2 regions of the Comamonas sp. Z1 genome follow, and region 2 is predicted to be linked to the other one. Evidence: predicted binding sites of a transcription regulator. Region 2 holds the regulator's gene; the other holds the start of a gene.

Region 1 (11,713 bases), on a different contig from region 2:
GGATGCTCCCGCCCCCGATACGCAGAAGGCTGAGGCCTTGCAGGAGCTGGCATCGGACTCGGTGGACGCGGCACCGGCTGCTGCCCAGGTCGCAGAAGTCGCACCGGCAGCAGAGTCTGCCGATGTGGTTTCCGAATCCGAGCTGTCCGGGTCCATGCCCGGGATGGCGGATGCACAGCCCTCGTTTGTCGATCAGGCGCGCCCTCTGACTGAAGAGGATGCAGCGGCTGCTCAGCATGATCCTCATCCGGATGCGAGCGAGCCGGAGGCTGGGCTGGAGTCTGGTGATATTCCCGCTCCCACCGAGCCGGAGCTGCTTGTGCCGCCGCCGCCGAGCGAGGTCCTGATGGCCGAGGCTGCGCAGGACCTCAAGGATGAGGCCCAGGCCGAAGCTGTCTCGAAGGAGGCGCTGCTGCATGCCGATATCGGCGCCATACAACCCGCCAGGGACCGGGCGCAGGCTGTCACGGAGGCGGATCAGGATGAGGCCGCAGCCATTGCCGGCAATGAACCTGGCTTTGTGCGTCAGGCCCGCCGGCAGGCGTTCTGGCACTCGGCAGGCATGCGTGTGGCGCTGGTGCTGGGCTCGCTGGTAGCCGTAGCCGGTGTCGTGGGGCAATATGCTTGGCTGCAACGCGATGTGCTGGCTGCGCAATATCCGGCACTGGCCCCTGTGCTGACCAAGGCCTGCAGTCTGGCGGGTTGCGAGCTGCAGGCCCGCCGCGCGATTGCCGATGTGGTGATCAGTGGCTCGGGCTTCAAGCAACTTGCCGATGACCATCAGTACCAGTGGAGCCTGACATTGGAGAACCGCTCCGATGTGCCAGTGGCCATGCCCATGGCCGAGCTGACCTTGACCGATGCACAGGACAGGCCTTTGCTGCGCCGTGTGATCGACCTGAGGCTGCTGGGTGCCCCGGAGCAGCTGCATGCCCGTCAGGAGTGGAGCGTGAACGTTCCTGTGCAGGTGCAGGATCTCGGCGCTGCAGTGGCGGGTTACCGGGCGCTGGTTTTTTATCCCTAATTCATTTCTGAAAGAGAACGCACCATGGCCGCTTTGATCTGCGGGTCGCTGGCATTCGACAACATCATGACCTTTGAAGGTCGTTTCGTAGACCAGATTCTTCCCGACCAGCTGCACATACTGAATGTATCGTTTCTGGTGCCCACGCTGCGCCGCGACTTTGGTGGCTGTGCCGGCAATATTGCCTATAGCCTGAAGCTGCTTGGCGGCGATGCGCACCCCATGGCCATGGTGGGCAGCGACGGTGCGGATTATGTGCAGCGCTTCAAGGAACTGGGCATTGAGACCCGTCATGTGGGTCAGCTGCAGAGCACGCATACGGCGCAGTGCATGATCATGACCGACCATGACAACAACCAGATCACGGCTTTCCACCCAGGCGCCATGATGCAGGCGCACGAGAATCGCATCACTGCCGACATGGCTGCCGATATCAAGATCGGCATTATTGCTCCCGATGGCCGTCAAGCCATGATCGAGCACGCCGCCCAGTTCAAAGCTGCAGGCATTCCCTTTGTGTTCGATCCCGGCCAGGGCCTGCCCATGTTCAATGGCGACGAGCTCAAGGCTTTTATCGAGCAGGCCGACTGGGTGGCAGTGAACGACTATGAAGGCAAGATGCTCAGCGAGCGCACGGGCCTGAACTTTGACGAGATCTCGCACAAGGTGCGCGGCCTGGTCGTGACCCTGGGCGCCGAAGGCTGCGAAGTCTGGCAGCAGGGTGAAAAGACATTGGTTGCTCCGGTGAAGCCCGCTGCCGTGGTCGATCCCACGGGTTGCGGCGATGCCTGGCGCGGTGCCTTCCTGTTTGGTCTGGAGCGTGGTTGGGACCTGGTGCGTTGCGCCGAACTGGGAAATCGCATGGGGGCGCTCAAGGTTGCGCATCGCGGCCCGCAGAACTATCAGCTGGACTTCCAGCCCTGATTGGGTGTCCGTGCCCTGAGGGCACTGATATCAGGCATGTAAAAAAGCCCGACTCTCGCAAGAGAGGTCGGGCTTTTTTATGGCGTGCAGGTCAGCGAACCGATCAGGGCTTGTTACCTGTGGGGAAGGGCCAGGCGGCTTGAGGTGCCAGGCGGGTCTGTGCCACGGGTGCAGCGGTTTCGGTTACTGCGGCAGGAGCGGGTGCTGCTGCAGCCTTCTTGGGGGCAGCCTTCGCTGGAGCAGCGGCCTTGGCAGCAGTTGCAGCCTTCTTGGGGGCAGCCTTTGCGGGAGCAGCGGCCTTGGCAGCGGTTGCAGCCTTCTTGGGGGCAGCCTTTGCGGGAGCAGCGGCCTTGGCAGCAGTTGCAGCCTTCTTGGGAGCAGCGGCCTTGGCAGCAGTTGCAGCCTTCTTGGGAGCAGCGGCCTTGGCAGCAGTTGCAGCCTTCTTGGGGGCAGCCTTTGCGGGAGCAGCGGCCTTGGCAGCAGTTGCAGCCTTCTTGGAGGCAGCCTTCGCTGGAGCAGCGGCCTTGGCAGCGGTTGCAGCCTTCTTGGAGGCAGCCTTCGCTGGGGCAGCGGCCTTGGCAGCAGTTGCAGCCTTCTTGGGTGCAGCCTTTGCGGGAGCAGCGGCCTTGGCAGCGGCTGCAGTCTTCTTGGGAGCAGCCTTTGCAGGAGCAGCAGCCTTGGCAGCGGTTGCAGCCTTCTTGGGTGCAGCCTTAGCAGGAGCAGCGGCCTTGGCAGCGGTTGCAGTCTTCTTGGGCGCAGCCTTTGCAGGAGCAGCAGCCTTGGCAGCGGTTGCAGCCTTCTTGGGCGCAGCCTTTGCAGGAGCAGCAGCCTTGGCAGCGGTTGCAGTCTTCTTGGGTGCAGCCTTTGCAGGAGCAGCAGCCTTGGCAGCGGTTGCCGCCTTCTTAGTTGCAGCCTTTGCAGGAGCAGCAGCCTTGGCAGCGGTTGCCGCCTTCTTGGGTGCAGCCTTTGCAGGAGCAGCAGCCTTGGCAGCGGTTGCAGCCTTCTTGGGTGCAGCCTTTGCAGGAGCAGCAGCCTTGGCAGCGGTTGCAGCCTTCTTGGGTGCAGCCTTTGCAGGAGCAGCGGCCTTGGGGGCTGCGGTCTTGGTTGCAGCTGCCTTCTTCACAGCTTCAGCCTTGGGCGCGGCCGCCTTCTTGGCAGGTGTCTTTTTCTCGGTTGTGGCCTTGGCGGCCGTCTTCTTCGCAGTTGCCATCATTTTCTCCTTCGTTGATTTGCATAAGACGTCCGGTTCCTTGCGGTGCCGGACGATTCAAAGCGATGTGGAGTTACGCATCGCTAGGAACACAAATTTGCTTCACGCCAAAAATCTCAGTTTTTTGTAGCAATGAAGTGAAGCAAGTCATGACTCGCATTGTGCCTGCTTAGAAGCAATTAATCCCAAGAAAGTGCGCCTCCGGTCTGATACTCGATCACTCGTGTCTCAAAGAAGTTACGTTCTTTCTTCAAATCGATCATTTCGCTCATCCAGGGGAAGGGATTTTCTTCACCGGGGAACAGTTCCTCCAGACCGATCTGCGTGGCGCGACGGTTGGCGATGTAGCGCAGATAGCCCTTGAACATGGATGCATTCATGCCCAGCACGCCGCGTGGCATGGTGTCTTCGGCGTAGCGATATTCGAGCTCCACGGCCTTCTGGAACAGCTCCGTGATTTCCTGCTTGAACTCGGCTGTCCACAGATGCGGATTCTCGAGCTTGAGCTGGTTGATCAGATCGATGCCGAAGTTGCAGTGCATGGACTCGTCGCGCAGGATGTACTGGTACTGCTCGGCAGCGCCCGTCATCTTGTTCTGGCGGCCCAGGGCCAGGATCTGCGTGAAGCCCACGTAGAAGAACAGACCTTCCATCAGGCAGGCAAAGACGATCAGCGACTTCAGCAGAGTCTGGTCGGTCTCGGGCGTGCCGGTGTTGAAGTTGGGGTCCATGATCGCTTCGATGAAGGGGATCAGGAACTCGTCCTTGTCGCGGATGGATTGGACTTCGTTGTAGGCGTTGAAGATTTCCGATTCATCCAGGCCCAGCGATTCCACGATGTACTGGTAGGCGTGAGTGTGGATGGCTTCCTCGAAGGCCTGACGCAGCAGGAACTGGCGGCACTCGGGCGCCGTGATGTGGCGGTAGGTGCCCAGCACGATGTTGTTGGCGGCCAGCGAATCGGCCGTCACAAAGAAGCCCAGATTGCGCTTGACGATGCGACGCTCGTCTTCGGTCAGACCGTTGGGGTCCTTCCACAGAGCGATGTCGCGCGTCATGTTCACTTCCTGCGGCATCCAGTGGTTGGCGCAGGTGGCCAGATACTTTTCCCAGGCCCACTTGTATTTGAAAGGGACCAACTGGTTCACATCGGTCTTGGCGTTGATGATGCGCTTGTCGGCGGCATTCACGCGCTTGTGGGTGCTGGTGGACGCGCCGGCTTCTGCGCTGGTGGCGGAAGAGGCAAAGGTGTCGTCGTCAAAGCTCAGCATATTTATTCCTTGAGGGGGGAAAAGGCTGGGTGCAATGCAATCGACATCCAGCTTTTCAGTCATTTATTGATGGAGTGGCACCACTCAAATACTGGCGCACTCTAAAGCGAGAGACACCGAGGAAGCGCCGCCGCGCACCGAGGGTGTCGTCCCCCTCCGGCGCTCAGCGCCAGAGAGGGGGAAGGCGCGGGGGCCGCCTAGGCCAAGCGCCTCAGGGGGTGCTGCCAGTTACTGGCAGGCCTCGCAGCCTGGGTCGTCGATCGCGCAGAACTTGATGTCCGTGGCGGGTGCCTGGGCACGGGCAGCGGCGGCAGCGGCTTCCAGTGCGCTCACCGCAGGCTTGGCCGCAGGGGCCGCCGAAGCGGCAGGAGCACCGGAGGACACGGCGTTCAGCACACGGCTTTGCACGGTGGACTTCTCGATATTGGTCGCGCTGGTGGTGCGCAGATAGTAAGTGGTCTTCAGACCGCGCAGCCAGGCCAGCATGTAGGTGTCGTGCAGCTTCTTGCCCGATGCACCGGCCATGTAGATGTTCAGGCTCTGGGCCTGGTCGATCCACTTCTGGCGGCGCGAGGCGGCTTCCACCAGCCATTCGGGCGAGACTTCGAACGCGGTGGCGTAGAGATTCTTGATCTCTTGCGGCACGCGGTCGATGGCGCGTAGCGAGCCGTCGAAATGCTTGAGGTCCATGACCATCACGTCGTCCCACAGGCCCAGGCGCTTGAGGTCGCGCACCAGGTACTGGTTGATGACGGTGAATTCGCCAGACAGGTTGGACTTCACGGACAGGTTGCCGAACGAAGGCTCGATCGAGGCATCCACGCCCACGATGTTGGAGATGGTGGCGGTGGGAGCAATGGCCACGCAGTTGGAGTTGCGCATGCCGTCCTTGGCGATCTTGGCGCGCAGGGCGTCCCAGTCCAGCTTGGCGGAGCGATCCACTTCCACATAGCCGCCGCGGGCCTTTTCCAGCAGCTTCAGGGTGTCGGGGGGCAGGATGCCCTGATCCCACAGCGAGCCCTTGAAGGTGGAGTAGGTGCCGCGTTCCTTGGACAGCTCGGTCGACGCCCAGTAAGCGTAGTAGCAGATGGCTTCCATGGCCTCGTCGGCGAACTCGACGGCGCCCTGGCTGGCGTAGGCGGTGCGCATTTCATACAGCGCATCCTGGAAACCCATCAGGCCCATGCCCACGGGGCGATGGCGCAGATTGGAGTCCTTGGCCTTTTGCACGGCGTAGTAGTTGATGTCGATCACGTTGTCCAGCATGCGCATGGCCGTGTTCACGGTCTTGCGCAGCTTGTCGTGGTCGATCTTGCCGTCCTTGATGTGCTGGACCAGGTTCACGGAACCCAGGTTGCAGACCGCAGTTTCGGTGTCGCTGGTGTTGAGCGTGATCTCGGTGCACAGATTGGACGAGTGCACCACACCCACGTGCTGCTGGGGCGAGCGGATGTTGCAGGGGTCCTTGAAGGTGATCCAGGGATGGCCGGTCTCGAACAGCATCGAGAGCATCTTGCGCCACAGATCCACGGCAGGCACGCGCTTGAACAGCTTGAGCTCGCCGCTGTCGGTCTTGGCTTCATAGGCGGTGTAGGCCTTCTCGAAGGCTTCGCCGTACAGATCGTGCAGATCGGGAGCGTCGGCGGGCGAGAACAGGGTCCACTGGCCTTTTTCCATCACGCGCTTCATGAACAGGTCGGGAATCCAGTTCGCCGTGTTCATGTCGTGGGTGCGGCGGCGGTCGTCGCCGGTGTTCTTGCGCAGCTCCAGGAACTCTTCGATGTCCAGGTGCCAGGATTCCAGATAGGTGCAGACCGCACCCTTGCGCTTGCCGCCCTGGTTCACGGCCACGGCCGTGTCGTTGACCACCTTGAGGAAGGGAACCACGCCTTGCGATTCGCCGTTGGTGCCCTTGATGCGCGAGCCCAGGGCACGCACACGGGTCCAGTCATTGCCCAGGCCGCCGGCAAACTTGGACAGCAGGGCGTTTTCCTTGATGGATTCGTAGATGCCGTCCAGGTCGTCGGGCACGGTGGTCAGGTAGCAGGACGACAGCTGCGAGCGCAGCGTGCCGCTGTTGAACAGCGTCGGGGTGGACGACATGAAGTCGAAGGACGACAGCAGCTCGTAGAACTCGATGGCACGGGCGTTGCGGTCGGGCTCATTCAGCGCCAGGCCCATGGCCACGCGCATGAAGAAGGACTGGGGCAGCTCGATGCGGGTCTTGCGCACGTGCAGGAAGTAGCGGTCGTACAGGGTCTGCAGACCCAGGTAGTCGAACTGCTCGTCGCGCTCGGCCTTCAGAGCCTTGGCCAGACGGGGCAGGTCGTAGTTCAGCAGCTCGGGGTTGAGCAGCTCGTTGTCCACGCCCTTTTGCACAAAGCCGGGGAAGTAGTCGGCATAGGCAGCCTGCATTTCTGCGGGCTGCACGTCGCGGCCCATGACTTCGCGCACGATGGTGTGCAGCAGCAGGCGGGCGGTGACGTAGGTGTAGTCGGGGTCTTTTTCGATCAGCGTACGGGCGGCCAGGATGGACGCCTTGTAGACCTCGGCCAGAGGCACGCCGTCGTACAGATTGCGCAGGGTCTCGGCCACGATGGGCGCGGACTGGATGTCGGCATTCAGATTGCGGCAGGAAGCGACGATCAGAGCCTCCAGGCGTTCCTGGTCCAGGGGCACGCGCTGGCCGTTGTCGGTCACATGCAGCACGGGCTTGGCGGCGGCAGCGGCGGCCACTTCGGCGGCCTTCTTCTGCTCGGCACGTTCCTGGTTGCGGCGCTCGCGGTACAGCACATAGGCACGGGCCACGTCCTGGTGACCGGCGCGCATCAGGCCCAGCTCGACCTGGTCCTGCACATCTTCGATATGGAAGGTGCCGCCATCGGGGCGCGAGCGCACCAGTGCGCGCACCACGCCTTCGGTCAGTTCGTTGACGGTGTCGCGCACGCTGGCAGATGCCGCGCCCTGTGCGCCGCGCACAGCCAGGAAAGCCTTGGTCAGGGCCACGGCAATCTTCTGGGGCGCGAAAGCCACCACATCGCCGCTGCGGCGGATGATCTGATAGCTGTCATTGGGGGAGGAAGAATTGGCTGCACCGGCAGGTGCGGCAGAAGGCAGTGAGTTCAACGCTTCTTGCATAAGTTCCTCTGAGTCAGTATGTGGATAGGCAGACAAAGGCCTGCACTGTGGGCAGGCCATCAAAAACACGATTCGGCGCCTCGGTTTACACATGGTTTGCACAGGGTGTGCACAACTTGTAAACACTAGATATGGGGTCTGAGGCTCTTCAAAACACTACCGGTAGTGTATCGCGCTTAAATCCGAGCGACCTGATGAAACTACTGAATCTGGCATTTCGAGCGCCGCTTGACAGCCGCAAAAATGACTTCATCCCGCATGAATAAAGGCCTGCGGCGCGGTTGCGCGCGGCGGCAGATCGGGCCGGAAATATGTAAAAAATTTGCGTGTTTGATGCAGGCGACAGTTGTTGCACGCGCGCCATTGACATGCCGTTTCGAGCCCCGCAACGATGGATGCTTGGGATTCTCAAAATGAGGAGCGCATGGCGCTTGCTGGTACAGGATTTCAGCTGCGAATATGTATGAAATCGAGTACTGAAAGGCGGTAGGTGCTATGAAGATTTCAGGCCGCGCCTGAGGCTGCAGCACTGGGAGGGAATTCCCAGCTTCGGGTGCTGTCTGCGCTGGCCAGCTGCTGCTGCAGCCGCTGCCAGTCGAAACCGGGTCCGGGGTCCTGCTTGCGTCCGGGTGCGATGTGCTCGTGCCCGGCAATGTAGCGCACCGGATAGTGCGCCGCGATGGCCATGCAAAGCTGCTGCAGGGCCTGGTACTGCGGAGCTTCAAAGCTCAGTCCTTCCAGGCCTTCGAGTTCGATGCCGATGGAGTCGTCGTTGCAGCGCTCGCGCCCGCGCCACTGGCTCACGCCGGCATGCCATGCGCGGTCGTCGCAACTGACGAACTGCCAGATCTCGCCCTGGCGCGTGATAAAGAAATGCGACGAGACTTCGAGGCCGCGAATGCCTTGGTAATAGGGGTGGGCGTCCCAGTCCAGCTGATTGGTGAACAGTTGCTGCACCGCGCCTGTACCGTACTGGCCCGGAGGCAGGCTGATGGAGTGGATGACGACGAGATCGATCTGCGCATCCGCGGGGCGAGGGCCGAAATTGGGAGATCTCAGCTGACGCGCCGCACCATACCAGCCGGCCTGCCAGGGCTGGGCCAGGGAGGAGGAAAGAGGCGTGGAATCAGACATTATCGCTCTGGTGTTTGCTGCCTTCGGCCGGAAGGTCTATGCCCAGACGGTCGATGCGGTAGCGAATCTGGCGCAGGCTGATGCCCAGTCTGGCCGCCGTGGCTGTGCGGTTGAAGCCGTTGTCCTGCAGGGCTCTGACCAGGATGCTGCGCTCCTGCTCATCAAGCCAGCCTTGCAGATCCTCCGGCAGCGTGGCCGGACTGCCTGCGTGCTGAGCTTGCGGCGGCGGTGCGCTCGATGCCCAAGCGCCCGAGGAAGCCGCTGCCACCACACCAGCGCACTCGGCCGGCACGCCGGATTCGGGCAGACGTAGCGGGCCTTCCTCGCCCAGTGCAATGGCGCGGTGCAGCACGTTCTCCAGCTCGCGCACATTGCCAGGCAGCGGGAGCCGGGCTATCTGGCTCAGACTGATGTCGTCCAGCTCCGGCGTAGCCAGTCCGGACTCGCGGGCCAGCTTTTGCAGCAAAGCCTGGCATAGCTGGCCCAGGTCTTCACGGCGCTCGCGCAGCGCGGGCAGCTCGATTTCGATGACATTGAGGCGGTAGAACAGGTCCTGGCGGAAATTGCCTGCCTGCACTTCCGCTACCAGATCGCGGTGGGTGGCGCTGACGATGCGCACATCGACGGCTTCTTCCTGGGTGCTGCCCAGCGGACGAATCTTGCGCTCCTGAATGGCGCGCAGCAGCTTGGCCTGCATGGCCAGGGGCAGGTCGCCGATTTCATCGAGAAACAAGGTGCCGCCTTGCGCGGCCTGGAAGTAGCCGGGCCTGTCCTGCGTGGCACCGGTGTAGGAGCCCTTGCGGGCACCGAAGAACTCGGCTTCGAGCAGGCTTTCCGGAATGGCGCCGCAGTTGACTGCGACCATGGGCCCGCCGGCCCGCTGGCTGCAGCCGTGCAGGGCGCGTGCCACCAGTTCCTTGCCCGTGCCGGATTCACCGTGGATCAGCACGGGAGCCATGCCTTTGGCGACCTTGGCAATGCGCTGCTTGACCAGTTGCATGGCCTGAGATTTGCCAACCAGAGCCTCCAGGGCGCCAGCTGGCGTTCCCGCACCAGTACCACTGGCGGCCGAGCTGTCGCTGGCCTGCGGGTTGCCGGGCTTGGGCACTGCGCCAATGCCTTGCACGGCCGAAGCCACGACCTGACGGAACTGGCGCAGGTCCACGGGCTTGGTCAGATAGTCGAACGCGCCCGCGCGCAGGGCCTCGACGGCGTTTTCGGCAGAGCCGTAGGCCGTCATGACGATGCAGCGCTCGCTGCGCGACTGATCGCGCAGCTGCAGCAGCAGCTCCATGCCGATCCCGTCGGGCAGGCGCATATCGGTAATCAAGACATCGAAATTGCGGCCTTGCAACTGAGTCATGCCTTCCTGGACCGAGCCCGCGGTTTCCACGCGGTAGCCTTCCCGCAACAAGGTCAGCTCGTAGAGCGTGCGCAGATCCGGTTCATCATCGACCACGAGAATGCTGGCCGCTGCGGATGAGTGAGGCGATGATGTCACTGGGCTTACACCATGATCGAGTCAAACAGGGAGTGGCTCGCGAGGGATGAAGGGCCGCTGCGCAGAGTCACGATAAAGGCATTGCCGTTCACCTCGCCTTGCGGTGTGCTGCGAGCCAGGCGTTGATAGCTGATGGAGGCATCGTAGCGCTGGCACAGCTCGCGGCATATATAGAGTCCGAGGCCGCTGGAGCGGCTTTGAGAGGAGAAGAACGGCTCGAACAGATGGCGCTCGACGCTGGACTCCAGCGGCGCTCCATCACTCCAGACCATGAACCAGCAGGTGTCGTCCTGCGGTGCGAGACCCTGGATCTGACCGTTCAAGGGCCCGTGGCCGCTGATCAACTGCAGGCCCGCCTCATTGCCGGCATGGCTGCGGTGGCGCTGGGCATTGTCCAGCAAGTTGATCAGCACGCGGCGCAGATGCTCTTCATCGAACAGGATATGGCGGGCCGTTGCATTGAGCCGCAGCAGAAGCTGGCGCGGCGGAGCGGCCTGTGTGCGCCATTCATGGCTGATCTGGGCCAGCAGGGTGTCCAGCGGCAACGACTGGCCCTGATGGGTTTCTGCGCCCTGTTGCACGCGCGCCAGGTTGAGGATTTCTTCGGCGATGCGGGCCAGTCGGTCGGCGTTCTGCCCCACGATCCGGCATAGCTGTTGGGGGCCGGGCTGGCTCGCCAGGTCTTCGGCCAGCAGCGCATTGGCCTGGGTGATGGCGGCCAGCGGGTTGCGTATTTCGTGGGCCACGGCAGCCGACATACGGCCCATGGAAGCCAGCTTTTCGGTGCGCAGCTGCGCTTCCATTTCGCGCAGGTCGTGAAGAAACATGACGCAAAGCGAGTGGCTGGCTTGCGCCTGCGGACCCTCGTCCAGATAGGGCGCCGAAACTTCGGTGATGCGTGTGCGCACATGCATGCCCGTGGCGCCGTGTCGTTCATGAGCCTGCAGGTGAATCGTGGCGGACAGCGGGCGGGCATGGGCAAAGCTGGCTTGTGTTGAATGCGCCAGCGGCTCCCACCAGCTGTGGGCCTGCAGGGAAAAAGGCTGGGGGTGATCTATGGGCAGGCCCAGCAGCTGCAAGGCAGCTGGGTTGGCCTGCAGAACCAGCAAGCTCGAGTCGACCACCAGCACGCCGTCGGAGAAGTGGTTGATCACCAGACTGTTGACCTGCTCCTGGGTCTGGGTGCGCAAGCGGTTGAACAGGGCCTGGGAACGCTCGCGCCGGACACGCTTGGCCAGCTCGTGCGTGAGATAGGCCACGCAGAAATAGCCGGCGCAGGAAAACGCCGTCTGGTAGTAAGACTGGGCGCCGTCGTTGAGCCCGCCATGGTATTGCCAGAAGGTGTAGGCCAGCGTCAGCAGTGTGATGCTGGCCGTGGTGCCAAAGGCCAGCATCAGTCCGCCCAGCGCCGAGGAGATCAGGACGGGAATGGCCAGCAGCGCGGTGTAGTTGAGCGAGCCGACCTGAAAGATCTGCAGCAGAAAGATCGCCGCAATGTCGATGCCGATCAC
Region 2 (11,713 bases):
TCCGCATCGGCTTCAACCCAGTTTTGTGGAGAGCGAGGTTGCCGCCGGCTTCACGCCGCTTCACCGGGCGCTGGGCCTGGGCGATTTCGTGATGCTGGGACACAGCGTGGGCGGCGGCATGGCGGCCATGGTGGCAGCTGCGTATGGACGGCAATGCCAGGCGTTGATTACCGAATCGGCCCAGAGCTTTGTCGAAGACCGCACCTTGCAGGGCATCAGGGCGGCGCGAGACAACTTTGCCCAGCCCGGCCAACTGGAGCGGCTTGCCCGCTACCATGGCGACAAGGCAGCCTGGGTGCTGTCAGCCTGGGTGGACACCTGGCTGAGCCCGCCTTTCGCGCATTACCGGCTGGATGCGGCCTTGAGACAGGTGCATTGCCCGGTGCTGGCGATTCACGGCGAGCTCGATGAATTCGGCTCCCTCGTGCATCCGGAGAACATCTGCACCTGGGCGCAGGGCCCTTGCGAAGCGGAAATCATTGCTGGCGGCGGCCATGTGCCGCACCGCGAGCTGCCCGAGCGCATCAGCAGCCGCATCGCCGGTTTTCTGTCAAAAATCGCCTGACTCTGTTTGAGCCAGGCGCCCGCGGGCGTAGTCGACCAGATCGGCCGGGTAGTGCGGGCTGCTGCGCAAAGCGCTGTCATCCCAGTCATAGAGCACGGCCAGGGCGGCCACCTCCAGCGCCCAGTAGCCCGTGCCCAGCCATGGACTGCCTTTCTTCTGCTGCTTGGGCGAGAGCTTGAGAAACTCCTGGTACTGGGTTTGCAGATAGGGCAGCAGCGGGTCAGGCAGGGCTTCGAGCTGTTCAAAAAAAGGCTTCATGGCGCCGTAAGGGCGTTTGTGGAAAAGCTCCTCGCTGACCTGCTGCAGCTGCAGACCGCCTGCGCACAGATAATCCAGCAACTGGTCCGTATCGAAGGCCAGCACATGCTCATCAATCGCCGGTACGTCATCCTGTGCGTCCAGCAGCGTGGCCAGCGACAGCAGGGTCACGGCAACAGCGTAGTCGTCAGCGCGCGTGTTGATGGGCGCACCTACGCCATAGTCCTCGCCAGTCTCCTGCGCCATGCTGGCGCGCGCATGCTCGGCCACCGAGGCGGCATCAATCCACAGTGCGACGACTTCCTGGTAGATGGGGCGCAGCACATCGCCGCAGAGGCCCAGATCGATGCCATAGATCAGCAGCCAGCGCGCCTGCTCGCCCACTTCCTTCCATTTCCAGTAGTTCTCCAGCGCGGCATGTGCCTGGAAATCCTGGTGAGCTTTATAGCTATCGCTGTTGGCAAAGCGCTTGAGCGCGCTCAGTGCTTCCTTCCAGTCGGCTTTTTTATCGCTCAGATTGAGAGTGCGCCGGGGCTGCAAACCGGTCAGTGAAATCTTGGCCCATTCGGCGCAGGCGGCAGCCAGTTGGCCGTGGTGCTGGAAGGTTTGGCTCATGGCCCAAGCTTAATGGCTCATGCCGCGAGAAAATCCCGAATCGCAAACAGCGTCGCGTCGGGTGACTCCGTCATCTGGTTGTGGCCGTTGGGAATGAGCTGCACGCTCACCGTTTTGCCCGCGCCTTTGGCGGCCTCTATCAAGCCTTTTGCAGCCTTGGGTGGTGTCATCTGGTCTTGCTCGCCCAGCACAAACAGAAGCGGGCAGCTGACCTGCGTCATGGCCGCTTCGCCGCCCGCATAGCTGTCACAGGCCTTGAAGCCTGCATGCAGCAGATTCGTGTGAGCGTTACTGGCCAGCACGCGGCGGCCCAGGGCCATGCCGGCGCCAAACACCCAGCTGCCTGCGCCATTGGGCGGTGCCAGCGTGGCGCGCGAGAAGGTGTTGACCATCTGGATGGCTTTCTCGGGCGTATTCAGGGCCGACTCCAGCAGCGCGGGCGAGACCTTCATGGGGAAGGCCGTGCCCACCAGCACCAGATGGCTGATGCGGTCCCCAAGCCTGGCCGCGGTCTCCATGGCAATCAGGCTGCCCCAGCTATGGCCGATCAGCGCAGCTTGCTGCAGGTTTGCCGCATCCATCAGCGCGCCTATGAAGGTCGCAGCTTCTTCGACAGTTTGCGGGGCCTGGCCGCTGCTTTTGCAATGGCCAGGCAAATCGATGGCCAGCACGTTCCAGCCGTGATTGGCCATGTAGCGGCTTTGCAGCGCCCAGACGCTGTGATCGCAGAGCACGCCGTGGATGAAAATGGCCGTGGGCTTGGCTGCGTCGAAAGCCTTGCCGCCGGTGTAGGCGTAGATGTCTGCGCCTTGCACATTGATTTGCATGTTTGTCTCCGGTTCTGTTCTTTGTGACTCAGCAGTGTTCATTCAGCCATTGCTGAGCCAGTTCGCGTATGTGGTCACTGGCATCGTGTTCAGCGGCATGCTCAATCGTGGCGCGCTGCACTGCGCTGGCTTTTTTCCAATACCGCAGGCCCAGCATGGCCTGATAACGTACGCCTTCGTTGCGGTCGTGACTCAGGGCTTGTGCCAGTACAGGAGTGATGCGCCTGCCCGCGGCGGCCCCAAGGCTTCGCTCTCCCATGATGCAAGCCGCATGAACGCGCACCAGAGCGTGAACGGACTGCAGAGCGAGCAGGGCTTGCTCCAAATCCTCAACCCGAAGGCTGCAATAACCGGTTCCGGGTGATAGCTCTTCATTCAGCGCCCGGGTCAAGGCCGGATGCTTGAGGTCCAGTGCTCGCTCCAGCGGCGCATAGTCAAGGTGCAGGGCCGTGGTTCCTGGCTTGCTGTTCCAGGCGCGGTAGGGGTAGGCAATGCCTTGCGCGATTCTGTCTACAGGCACGGCCGTGGCGCCTATTTGCTGCTGCAGCCATTCCTGGTCACCTAGCGACCCCAAGGCACTGGCGCACCAGCCTCGCTCGCTTTCTTCCCTGGGGCTGTGGACGGGGGCCTGAACCTGCTGACGCAGTGCAGTCAGTACCTGTTCGTCCCGGTAAGCCATCTGGGCCAGCAACATGGCCGCACGCCACTGTTTGCCAGGCCGAGTCAGCATGGGCAGCAGTGCATGAGCCACCTGGCTGTGATCCATGGCAAGCAGCGCAGTCTCGGCCTCTTCGCCCAGCAATTGCGCCTCTTTGCGGCTCAGTCGCAGTTCCGGGCACCCGATACCTTCAAGACAGCTCAGATGGTATTGCAGCTGTTGAGCGGGGGAGAGCGCGGCAACTCTGGCGCGTCTTTGCGCTTGCTGGTCATGGCTGGGAAACAATGCAAGAAAGCGCGCCTCCCCCATGCTCTCGCGTGCCATGGCTTCGCATTCCTGAGTGTCTTCCACATAGATCAGCACCGCAAACTCTGGAGTGAGCTGGCTGGACCAGGGCGATTTTTGGCAGGCTTTGGTCAGTTGCTTGCAGATGCGGGTCAGCGCCTTGATCAGATGCGCCTCGGTACGCAACCAGTGGGCAGGCGTGCTTTTATTGGCTTCGGCCAGCAAGGCTTGCTCCAGTCGCTCCAACTCCTGAGAGTCCGAGGCCGAATCCAGCTCCTCCCATTCCCAATCCGGCGGGTTCCAGCGCAGACTGCCCAACTGGCCGGTATCCAGGTCGAATTCGGACAAGCGACCCTGCGGCTCGGGGACATTCACCATTTGTGAATAGGCCTGCTCGCTATTGGCAGACAGCGTGGGCAGGTAAATGGGGCCGTCCTGCTCGCGATACAGGCCGTTCAGTGCCAGTGCGTAGATGCTTTCTTGAGGGTTCGCGGCAAGGAACGCCTGAGCATCTTGCCAGTAGATGCTGAATAAAGTCTGTTCAAACTGCTTCCAGTCCAGCGATGCAGAAGTTGTGGCAACCATGTTTGTTCAGGGCTTTCAGGCTGCTTTCTCGGCCGCCTTCAGCGCACGCTTGAGGTCGTCGATCAGGTCGTCGGCGTCTTCCAGGCCGATCGACAGCCGGATCGTGCCCTGGCCGATGCCGGCCTGGGCCAGAGCCTCGTCGCTCATGCGGAAATGCGTGGTGCTGGCGGGGTGGATCACCAGCGAGCGGCAGTCGCCCACATTGGCCAGATGGCTGAAGACCTTCAGCGTTTCGATGAACTTCTTGCCCTGGTTGCGGTTGCCGGCAATGTCAAAGCTGAACACCGAGCCGGCGCCGCGCGGCAGCAGCTTTCTGGCCAGAGCGTGCGAGGGGTGGGTCTCCAGCATGGGGTGACCCACGCGACTGACCAGAGGGTGGCTGGCGAGGAACTGCACCACTTTTTCGGTGTTGCGCATATGGCGCTCCATGCGCAGCGGCAGGGTTTCGATGCCTTGCAGGATCAGCCAGGCGCTGTGCGGGCTCATGCAGGCGCCGAAGTCACGCAGGCCTTCGCGGCGGGCGCGCAGCAAGAAGGCGCCGGTGGTGGACTCCTCGCTGAACACCATGTTATGAAAGCCGTCATAGGGCTGGGTCAGCTCGGGAAAGCGCCCCGATTTTTCCCAGTCGAAGCTGCCGCCATCGACGACGATGCCGCCGATCACCGTGCCGTGGCCGGACAGGAACTTGGTGGCCGAGTGGTAGACGATGTCCGCGCCATGCTCGAAAGGCTTGATCAGCCAGGGCGAGGTCAGCGTCGAGTCCACCAGCAGCGGCACGCCGGCTTCGTGGGCGATCTGGCTGACCGTGGGAATGTCCAGCACATCGAGTCCGGGGTTGCCCACGGTCTCGCCAAAGAACAGCTTGGTGTTGGGGCGCACCGCAGCCTTCCAGCCATCGATGTCGCCTGGCTTGACGAAGGTAGTCTCTATGCCGAAGCGCGCCAGCGTGTAGTGCAGCAGGTTCTGCGAGCCGCCATACAGCGCCGTGCTGGCCACGATATGGCTGCCCGCGCCCATCAGCGTGGCAATCGACAGGTGCAGCGCCGCCTGGCCGCTGGCCACGGCAATCGCGCCCACGCCGCCTTCCAGGGCCGAGACGCGCTGCTCGAGCACTGCATTGGTGGGGTTGGAGATGCGGCTGTAGACGTGACCGGGGCGCTCCAGATTGAACAGGCTTGCCGCGTGGTCGCTGGATTCGAAGACAAAGGACGTGGTCAGGTGGATGGGTACGGCACGTGCGCCGGTGGCGGGGTCGGGCTGGGCGCCTGCATGCAGGCTCAGGGTGTCAAAGCCGGGGTCAGAGTAGCCGGGCATGTTTTGTCTCCATGGCTGGTTTTGATCGACGCAATGTGTGATCGAGCACGCAATCAAATATCTATTTGGTCGGATAGACGAATGAATATGTGGAAATTCATATGTTTCGTCATTGATTTAGTTTTTCTCAATGCAAGCCATTGTGGGCTATATTTGTGCACGCACCTGCATTCTGTGCAAAGCGATGCCGCATGTGCTGACACATGCAGGACAAAAGCTGCCACAGCGTGCCAAACAGATTCGGAGAACAGCAATGAAAGTTAGTGACATCCTGCGCGTCAAAGGCAATACCCTGTACACGGTGTCGCCCGACGAAAGCCTGGCCGCGGCGGTGCAGGTGATGTCGGAGAAGGACATCGGCTCGCTGGTCGTGATGGATCACGGCGATGTGGTGGGCATGCTCACCTTCCGCGAAGTGATCCAGGGTTTTGTGAAGACCGGCGGCGTGGAGAACATCTCCGTGCGCGGCGCCATGGACGACGCGCCCATGACCTGCACCATGGAAACCGATATGGACGAGGTGCGCCGCATGATGCTGGACCGCCATGCGCGCTACATGCCCGTGATGGACAAGCGCATGCTGATGGGCGTGATCTCGCTGTATGACGTGGCCAAGGCCGTGGTGGACAGCCAGAACTTCGAGAACCGCATGCTCAAGGCCTATATCCGCGACTGGCCCGAAGGCGAGCGCCAGGGCGCCGAATAAGCCAGCCTTTGCTGCAGACCCCGCCGAGGCGGGGTTTTTCATGTCCAGCCTGATGTGCTCTGCAGGCGACGCAGCGCTGCCTTATGGCTGTCGGTCGGCTGGGCTGTGCGGGCTCTGCAATACAGTCGTTGGCGGCTTTGCCTTGTGCAGACCCTTGAGCAGAAGCCCCACAAAGCACAGCAAGGCGACACCCAGGCCCACCATCATGCCGATCGCGGCCTTGCCGTAGCCGCAGGCATACTGGCCCGCGCAGCGCGACGGTGCAAATTCGAAGAACAGCAGACCGCCGACGCCGCCGATCACCACGGACACCAGGGCCGAGGCCAGAATAAACGCAAGTTTGAGCATGGTGAAAAGACTTTAGGCAGGACAGTGTGCAGCCGTCAATCATCACTTCAACGATAATCGGCAGCCTATGAGCGGCAATACCTTCGGCACAATTTTCACGGTCACCAATTTCGGTGAGTCCCACGGTCCGGCCATTGGCTGTGTGATTGACGGCTGCCCTCCGGGCATGGCCTTGAGCGAGGCGGACATCCAGCATGATCTGGATCGACGCCGCCCCGGCACCAGCAAGTTCGTCACGCAGCGCAACGAGCCCGATGCCGTGGAGATTCTCTCCGGCGTCTACGAAGGCAAGACCACGGGCACGCCGATTGCGCTGCTGATCCGCAACACCGACCAGCGCAGCAAGGATTACTCCAATATCGCGCAGAGCTTTCGTCCCGGTCATGCCGACTATGCCTATTTCCAGAAGTACGGCATCCGTGATCCGCGCGGCGGCGGTCGCTCCTCGGCACGCCTGACGGCGCCCACCGTGGCTGCGGGTGCCGTGGCCAAGAAGTGGCTCAAGGAAAAGTTCGGCACCGAGTTCCGCGCCTGCATGACCCAGATCGGCGAGCTGCCCATAGGTTTCGAGAGCTGGGAGCATGTGCCGAACAACCCCTTTTTCGCGCCCGTGGCCGATGTGAGCCGCTTCGAGGAATACATGGAGCAGCTGCGCAAGAGCGGCGATTCCTGCGGCGCGGCGCTGCGTGTGAACGCCAGCAATATGCCGGTCGGCCTGGGCCAGCCCCTGTATGACCGCCTGGACGCCGACATCGCCTACGCCATGATGGGTCTGAACGCCGTCAAGGCCGTGGAGATCGGCGCGGGCTTTGACAGCGTGGCCCAGCGCGGCACCACGCATGGCGATTCGCTGAGCCCCGAGGGTTTCCGCAGCAATAACGCGGGCGGCATCGTGGGCGGCATCAGCACCGGCCAGGATCTGGAAGTGCGCATCGGCATCAAGCCCACCAGCTCCATCATCACGCCGCGTGAGTCCATAGACGTGCACGGCCAGAGCACCGAAGTCATCACCAAGGGGCGCCACGACCCCTGCGTGGGCATCCGCGCCGCGCCGATTGCCGAGGCGCTGCTGGCGCTGGTGGTGATGGACCATGCGCTGCGCCACCGCGCGCAGAATGCCGATGTGGATTCCGGCCTGGCTCCGATTCCTGCCTCGGCCAGCTGACATCACCTAGACCTTTTTGTGCGTTAAAACCTCTGACTCAGGAGAGTCTGATGGTTGCAACTGACAAAAAACCGGATCAACGCCAGTCTCGCGCCCTGTCGCCAGGCTGGCGTTGTGCTTTTCGCAATGCCTTCCGCCCCATGTGCGCTGGGCTGTTCGTGCTGGTTTTGAGTGCTTGCGGTGGCGGTGCGCTCAGGCCTGCCAGCATGGAGATCACCGTGCTGGGCTTCAATGACCTGCACGGCCATCTGGAGCCGCCCGGACTGGCCGTGACGGCCCAGAACGCGCAGGGACAGAACATTGCCGTGCCCGCTGGTGGCGTTGCCTACATGGCCCGGGCCATCGCCCAGCGCCGCCAGGCCAGCCGCCATGTGGCGCTGGTCACGGCCGGGGACATGATCGGGGCCTCGCCCATGGTCTCCGCGCTGTTTCTCGATGAGCCGACGATAGAGGTGCTCAACCTCATGAGGGTGGACTTCGCGGCCACCGGCAATCACGAATACGACCAGGGCGTGGCCGAGCTGCTGCGCATGCAGCATGGGGGCTGCGAGAAGTTCACCAGCAAGCAGCCATGTCAGATCAACCAGCCTTTCAGGGGTGCGCAGTTCCCGTTTCTCGCGGCCAATACGCTGCGCGGCGACGGCCGGTCGCTGTTTCCGGCGACCGGGGTGAAGTTCTTCGAGCAAGACGGTCTGCGCATAGGCGTGGGCTTCATCGGCATGACGCTCAGGAACACGCCGCATATGGTGCGGCCCAGCGGGGTCAGGGGGCTGAGGTTTGCCGACGAGGCACAGACGGCCAATGCGCTGATTCCACAGCTGCGTGCGCAGGGCGCCGATGTGATCGTGCTGCTGATCCATGAGGGCGGGGCCACCACTTCGGGCCTGCAGGACGATAGCTGCCAAGGTCTGTCCGGTGCCATCGTGCCGATTCTGGAGCAGCTCTCCAGCGAGGTCGATGTGGTGATTTCCGGTCACACCCATCGCTCCTATATCTGCGATTACGCCAGGGTGAATCCCCGCAAGCCCTTTTTGCTGACCAGCGCCGGCCAGTACGGCACGCTGCTGACCGAAATCCGGCTCTCGGTGGATGCGCGCACCGGCCGCGTCAGCCGCAAGTCGGCGCACCAGACCATCGTGCAGGGCGAGGGCTATCGCAGCGTTGGCGGCATGGTGAGCTTGCAGCCCGAGTTTGTAGTCTTTGATGCCGATGCCGAAGTGGCGGCGCTGGTTGCTCGTTACAAGGCTGCGGCCCGGCCGCTGGCCGAGGCCGTTGCAGGGCGGCTGGCCGGACCTGTCAGCCGCATGACGCAAGCCAATGGCGAAAGCGTGATGGGGCGCATCGTGGCCGACGCCATACTCGCGGCCACGCGCGATGCCTCAGCGGGTGGGGCACAACTGGCCTTTGTGAACCCCGGCGGTGTGCGCGCCGACCTGCTGCCTGCGGCTGACGGCAGCGTGAACTATGGACAGTTGTTCAGCGTTCAGCCGTTCGGCAATACGCTGATGGTGATGGGCCTGACGGGCGAGCAGATTCGCCAGGCGCTGGAGCAGCAGTTCGACAGCGGCAGCAACACCGTGAATGCGCCGCGCATTCTGCAGGTGTCCGAGGGCTTCAGCTACCGCTTTGACCGCAGCCAGCCCGCGGGTCGGCGCGTGAGCGAGCTGCGCCTCAACGGTCGATTGCTCGAGATGTCACAGCGCTACCGCGTGGGACTGCAAAGCTATCTGGGCAGCGGCGGCGACAACTTCAGTATCTTCACGCAAGGCATCGACGTGGTGGGTGGCATGCCGGATCTGGATGCCCTGGCCGAGCATGTACGCGAACAAAGCCGCAGCGGGCCGATGGCGCTACCTTTAAAGGAGCGTATTACGCGCGTTCATTAAGGAAACAAGATAGATATCTATTTGATTTCCTTTGAAATAATGCGCATGAAGCTCATGATTTCATAGCAAATGCTTGCCGTCAATCGCGCAAAACAAAAGCCACCCGAGGGTGGCTTTTGGCATGGCATGGCGGTCAGGGCCAGGCCTAGGGCTTTTTGGCGGCCTTGGCCTTGGGGCTGCGAACCTCATCCATGATGTTCTTGAAGTCGTCCACATCCTCGAAGCTGCGGTAGACGCTGGCAAAGCGGATATAGCCGACCTTGTCCAGGCCCTTGAGTTCATCCATCACCAGCTCGCCGAGGCGGCTGGAATCGATTTCACGCTGGCCCAGATTGAGCAACCTGTCCTCGATTCGCTCTATGGCGGCATCTATGAGTTCGGTGCTCACGGGGCGCTTGCGCAGCGCGATCTGAAAAGAGCCTTGCAGCTTGGCGCGCTCGTATTCGATACGGCGGCCGTCTCTCTTGACCACGGTCGGAAAGCTGACCTCGGGGCGCTCGTAGGTCGTGAAGCGCTTGTCGCAGCCGCCGCAGCGGCGGCGGCGGCGAATGAAGCCCCCGTCCTCGGACTCGCGGGTTTCAACCACTTGCGTGTCCGGATGGTTGCAGAAGGGGCACTTCATGACAGCTCAGCGCAGCAGGAATTACTTGCTGTAGACAGGGAACTTGGCGGTCAGCGCGGCCACCTTGGCGCGCACGGCGGCCAGATTGGCTTCGTCTTCGGGCTTGTCCAGCACGTCAGCCACCAGATTGGCAGTGATGCGGGCTTCTTCCTCGCCGAAACCACGGGTGGTCATGGCGGGCGTGCCGATACGGATGCCGCTGGTCACGAAAGGCTTCTCGGGGTCGTTGGGGATGGCGTTCTTGTTCACGGTGATGTGAGCCAGACCCAGGGCCGCTTCGGCAGCCTTGCCGGTAATGCCCTTGGCGCGCAGGTCCACCAGCATCACGTGGCTTTCGGTGCGGCCGGAGACGATGCGCAGACCGCGCTCGGTCAGCGTTTCGGCAAACACCTTGGCGTTGTTCACGACCTGTTCCTGGTAGGCCTTGAACTCGGGAGTCAGGGCTTCCTTGAAGGCCACGGCCTTGCCTGCGATGACATGCATCAGGGGGCCGCCTTGCAGGCCGGGGAAGATGGCGCTGTTGATGGCCTTCTCGTGCTCGGCCTTCATCAGGATCACGCCGCCACGAGGGCCGCGCAGGCTCTTGTGGGTTGTGGTGGTGACCACGTCGGCGTGGGGCACGGGGTTGGGGTACACGCCTGCGGCGATCAGGCCGGCATAGTGGGCCATGTCCACCCAGAAGATGGCGCCGACTTCCTTGGCTATTCTTGCGAAGCGCTCGAAGTCGATGCGCAGGGCATAGGCGGAAGCACCAGCCACGATGATGCGAGGCTTGTGCTCGCGGGCCAGCTCTTCGAGCTTGTCGTAGTCGATGGCTTCGTCGGCATTCAGACCGTAGGAGACGGCCTTGAACCATTTGCCGGACATGTTCAGCGCCATGCCGTGGGTCAGGTGACCGCCTTCGGCCAGGCTCATGCCCAGAATGGTGTCGCCTGGCTTGGCGAAAGCCATCAGCACAGCCTGGTTGGCCTGAGAGCCGGAATTGGGTTGCACATTGGCGGCTTCGGCGCCAAAGATCTGCTTGATGCGGTCAATGGCCAGTTGCTCGACCACGTCCACATGCTCGCAGCCACCGTAGTAGCGCTTGCCGGGGTAGCCTTCGGCGTACTTGTTGGTCAGCTGGGAGCCCTGGGCTTCCATCACGGCGGGCGAGCAGTAGTTCTCGCTGGCAATCAGCTCGATGTGCTCTTGCTGGCGATGGTTTTCAGCTTCAATAGCTGCAAACAGTTCGGGGTCGACTTTCGCGACGGTATCGGTGCGTTGAAACATGGCAGTCCTGTGAACTTAGAAATTCCCTTGAGGCCAAGGGCTGCCCAGGCGAACGGCTGAAACGCTTGCAGGCTGCAGTCGCTGCGGCTCTGGGCGGTACGCTCCCCGGTGGTTCACAGACCTTGCAGTCTGCCGGATTCCACGTCAGCGGCAGAAAATTCTGCGCCTATCGCCAGTTGCGTACACCCGCTAGTGTAGCTGAGCTGGCATGGCTGAAGAACCTATGCCCGTTTTTCCCGCAGGACCTGGCCGGGGCATAAAAAAAGCTGGCCGGAGCCAGCTTGAAAAATGCAGGGGTCTGTCGCTTAGAGGTTGGAATTGGCCAGTGCCACTTGCTGAGCGTGAGAGACCTTGGTGGCTTCGTCGGACTTGGCCGTCATCAGCGGGCTGGCCTGCAGGCCCACGCCCTGGCGCAGGCGCTGGTGTTCGGCAAGCACCTTGGCAGCATAGCCGCCGTCCGAAGGAAGATTGGCTGCACCCACGTAGTAGCGCAGGCCACCCTCGATGGAGCCGGCGCGGGCAATGCATTCCTTGAGCACCTTGACGCCGACCTTGAGATTGGTCACTGGGTCGAAGGCCGCGTGCTGGCCGCCAAAGCTTTCGTACTTGT

What was found. Region 2 encodes NrdR, which represses ribonucleotide reductase genes. Its sites were predicted from a motif close to CACNANATNTNGTG; they were not measured.
Region 1: FSY45_RS04050 (ribonucleoside-diphosphate reductase subunit alpha) is a predicted target of NrdR. The motif match lies at 7,691-7,704, and genes of this name have one in related genera.

Annotation. Positions count from the first base shown of each region.
Region 1 covers NZ_VOQT01000002.1:142,438-154,150, reverse strand. The annotation lists gene FSY45_RS04070 (zinc-ribbon and DUF3426 domain-containing protein) at 1-1,024, shown strand, start outside; gene FSY45_RS04065 (carbohydrate kinase family protein) at 1,049-1,948, shown strand; gene FSY45_RS28485 (hypothetical protein) at 2,052-3,158, opposite strand; gene FSY45_RS04055 (ribonucleotide-diphosphate reductase subunit beta) at 3,338-4,429, opposite strand; gene FSY45_RS04050 (ribonucleoside-diphosphate reductase subunit alpha) at 4,658-7,567, opposite strand; gene ampD (1,6-anhydro-N-acetylmuramyl-L-alanine amidase AmpD) at 8,072-8,701, opposite strand; gene FSY45_RS04040 (sigma-54 dependent transcriptional regulator) at 8,694-10,160, opposite strand; gene FSY45_RS04035 (PAS domain-containing sensor histidine kinase) at 10,208-11,713, opposite strand, start outside.
Region 2 covers NZ_VOQT01000009.1:48,692-60,404, forward strand. The annotation lists gene FSY45_RS16570 (alpha/beta fold hydrolase) at 1-565, shown strand, start outside; gene FSY45_RS16575 (PoNe immunity protein domain-containing protein) at 551-1,438, opposite strand; gene FSY45_RS16580 (alpha/beta fold hydrolase) at 1,456-2,265, opposite strand; gene FSY45_RS16585 (DUF4303 domain-containing protein) at 2,294-3,793, opposite strand; gene FSY45_RS16590 (O-acetylhomoserine aminocarboxypropyltransferase) at 3,809-5,107, opposite strand; gene FSY45_RS16595 (CBS domain-containing protein) at 5,361-5,813, shown strand; gene FSY45_RS16600 (hypothetical protein) at 5,895-6,161, opposite strand; gene aroC (chorismate synthase) at 6,229-7,326, shown strand; gene FSY45_RS16610 (bifunctional UDP-sugar hydrolase/5'-nucleotidase) at 7,377-9,212, shown strand; gene nrdR (transcriptional regulator NrdR) at 9,358-9,834, opposite strand; gene glyA (serine hydroxymethyltransferase) at 9,856-11,103, opposite strand; ZMP/ZTP riboswitch at 11,139-11,293, opposite strand; gene FSY45_RS16625 (lytic transglycosylase domain-containing protein) at 11,409-11,713, opposite strand, start outside.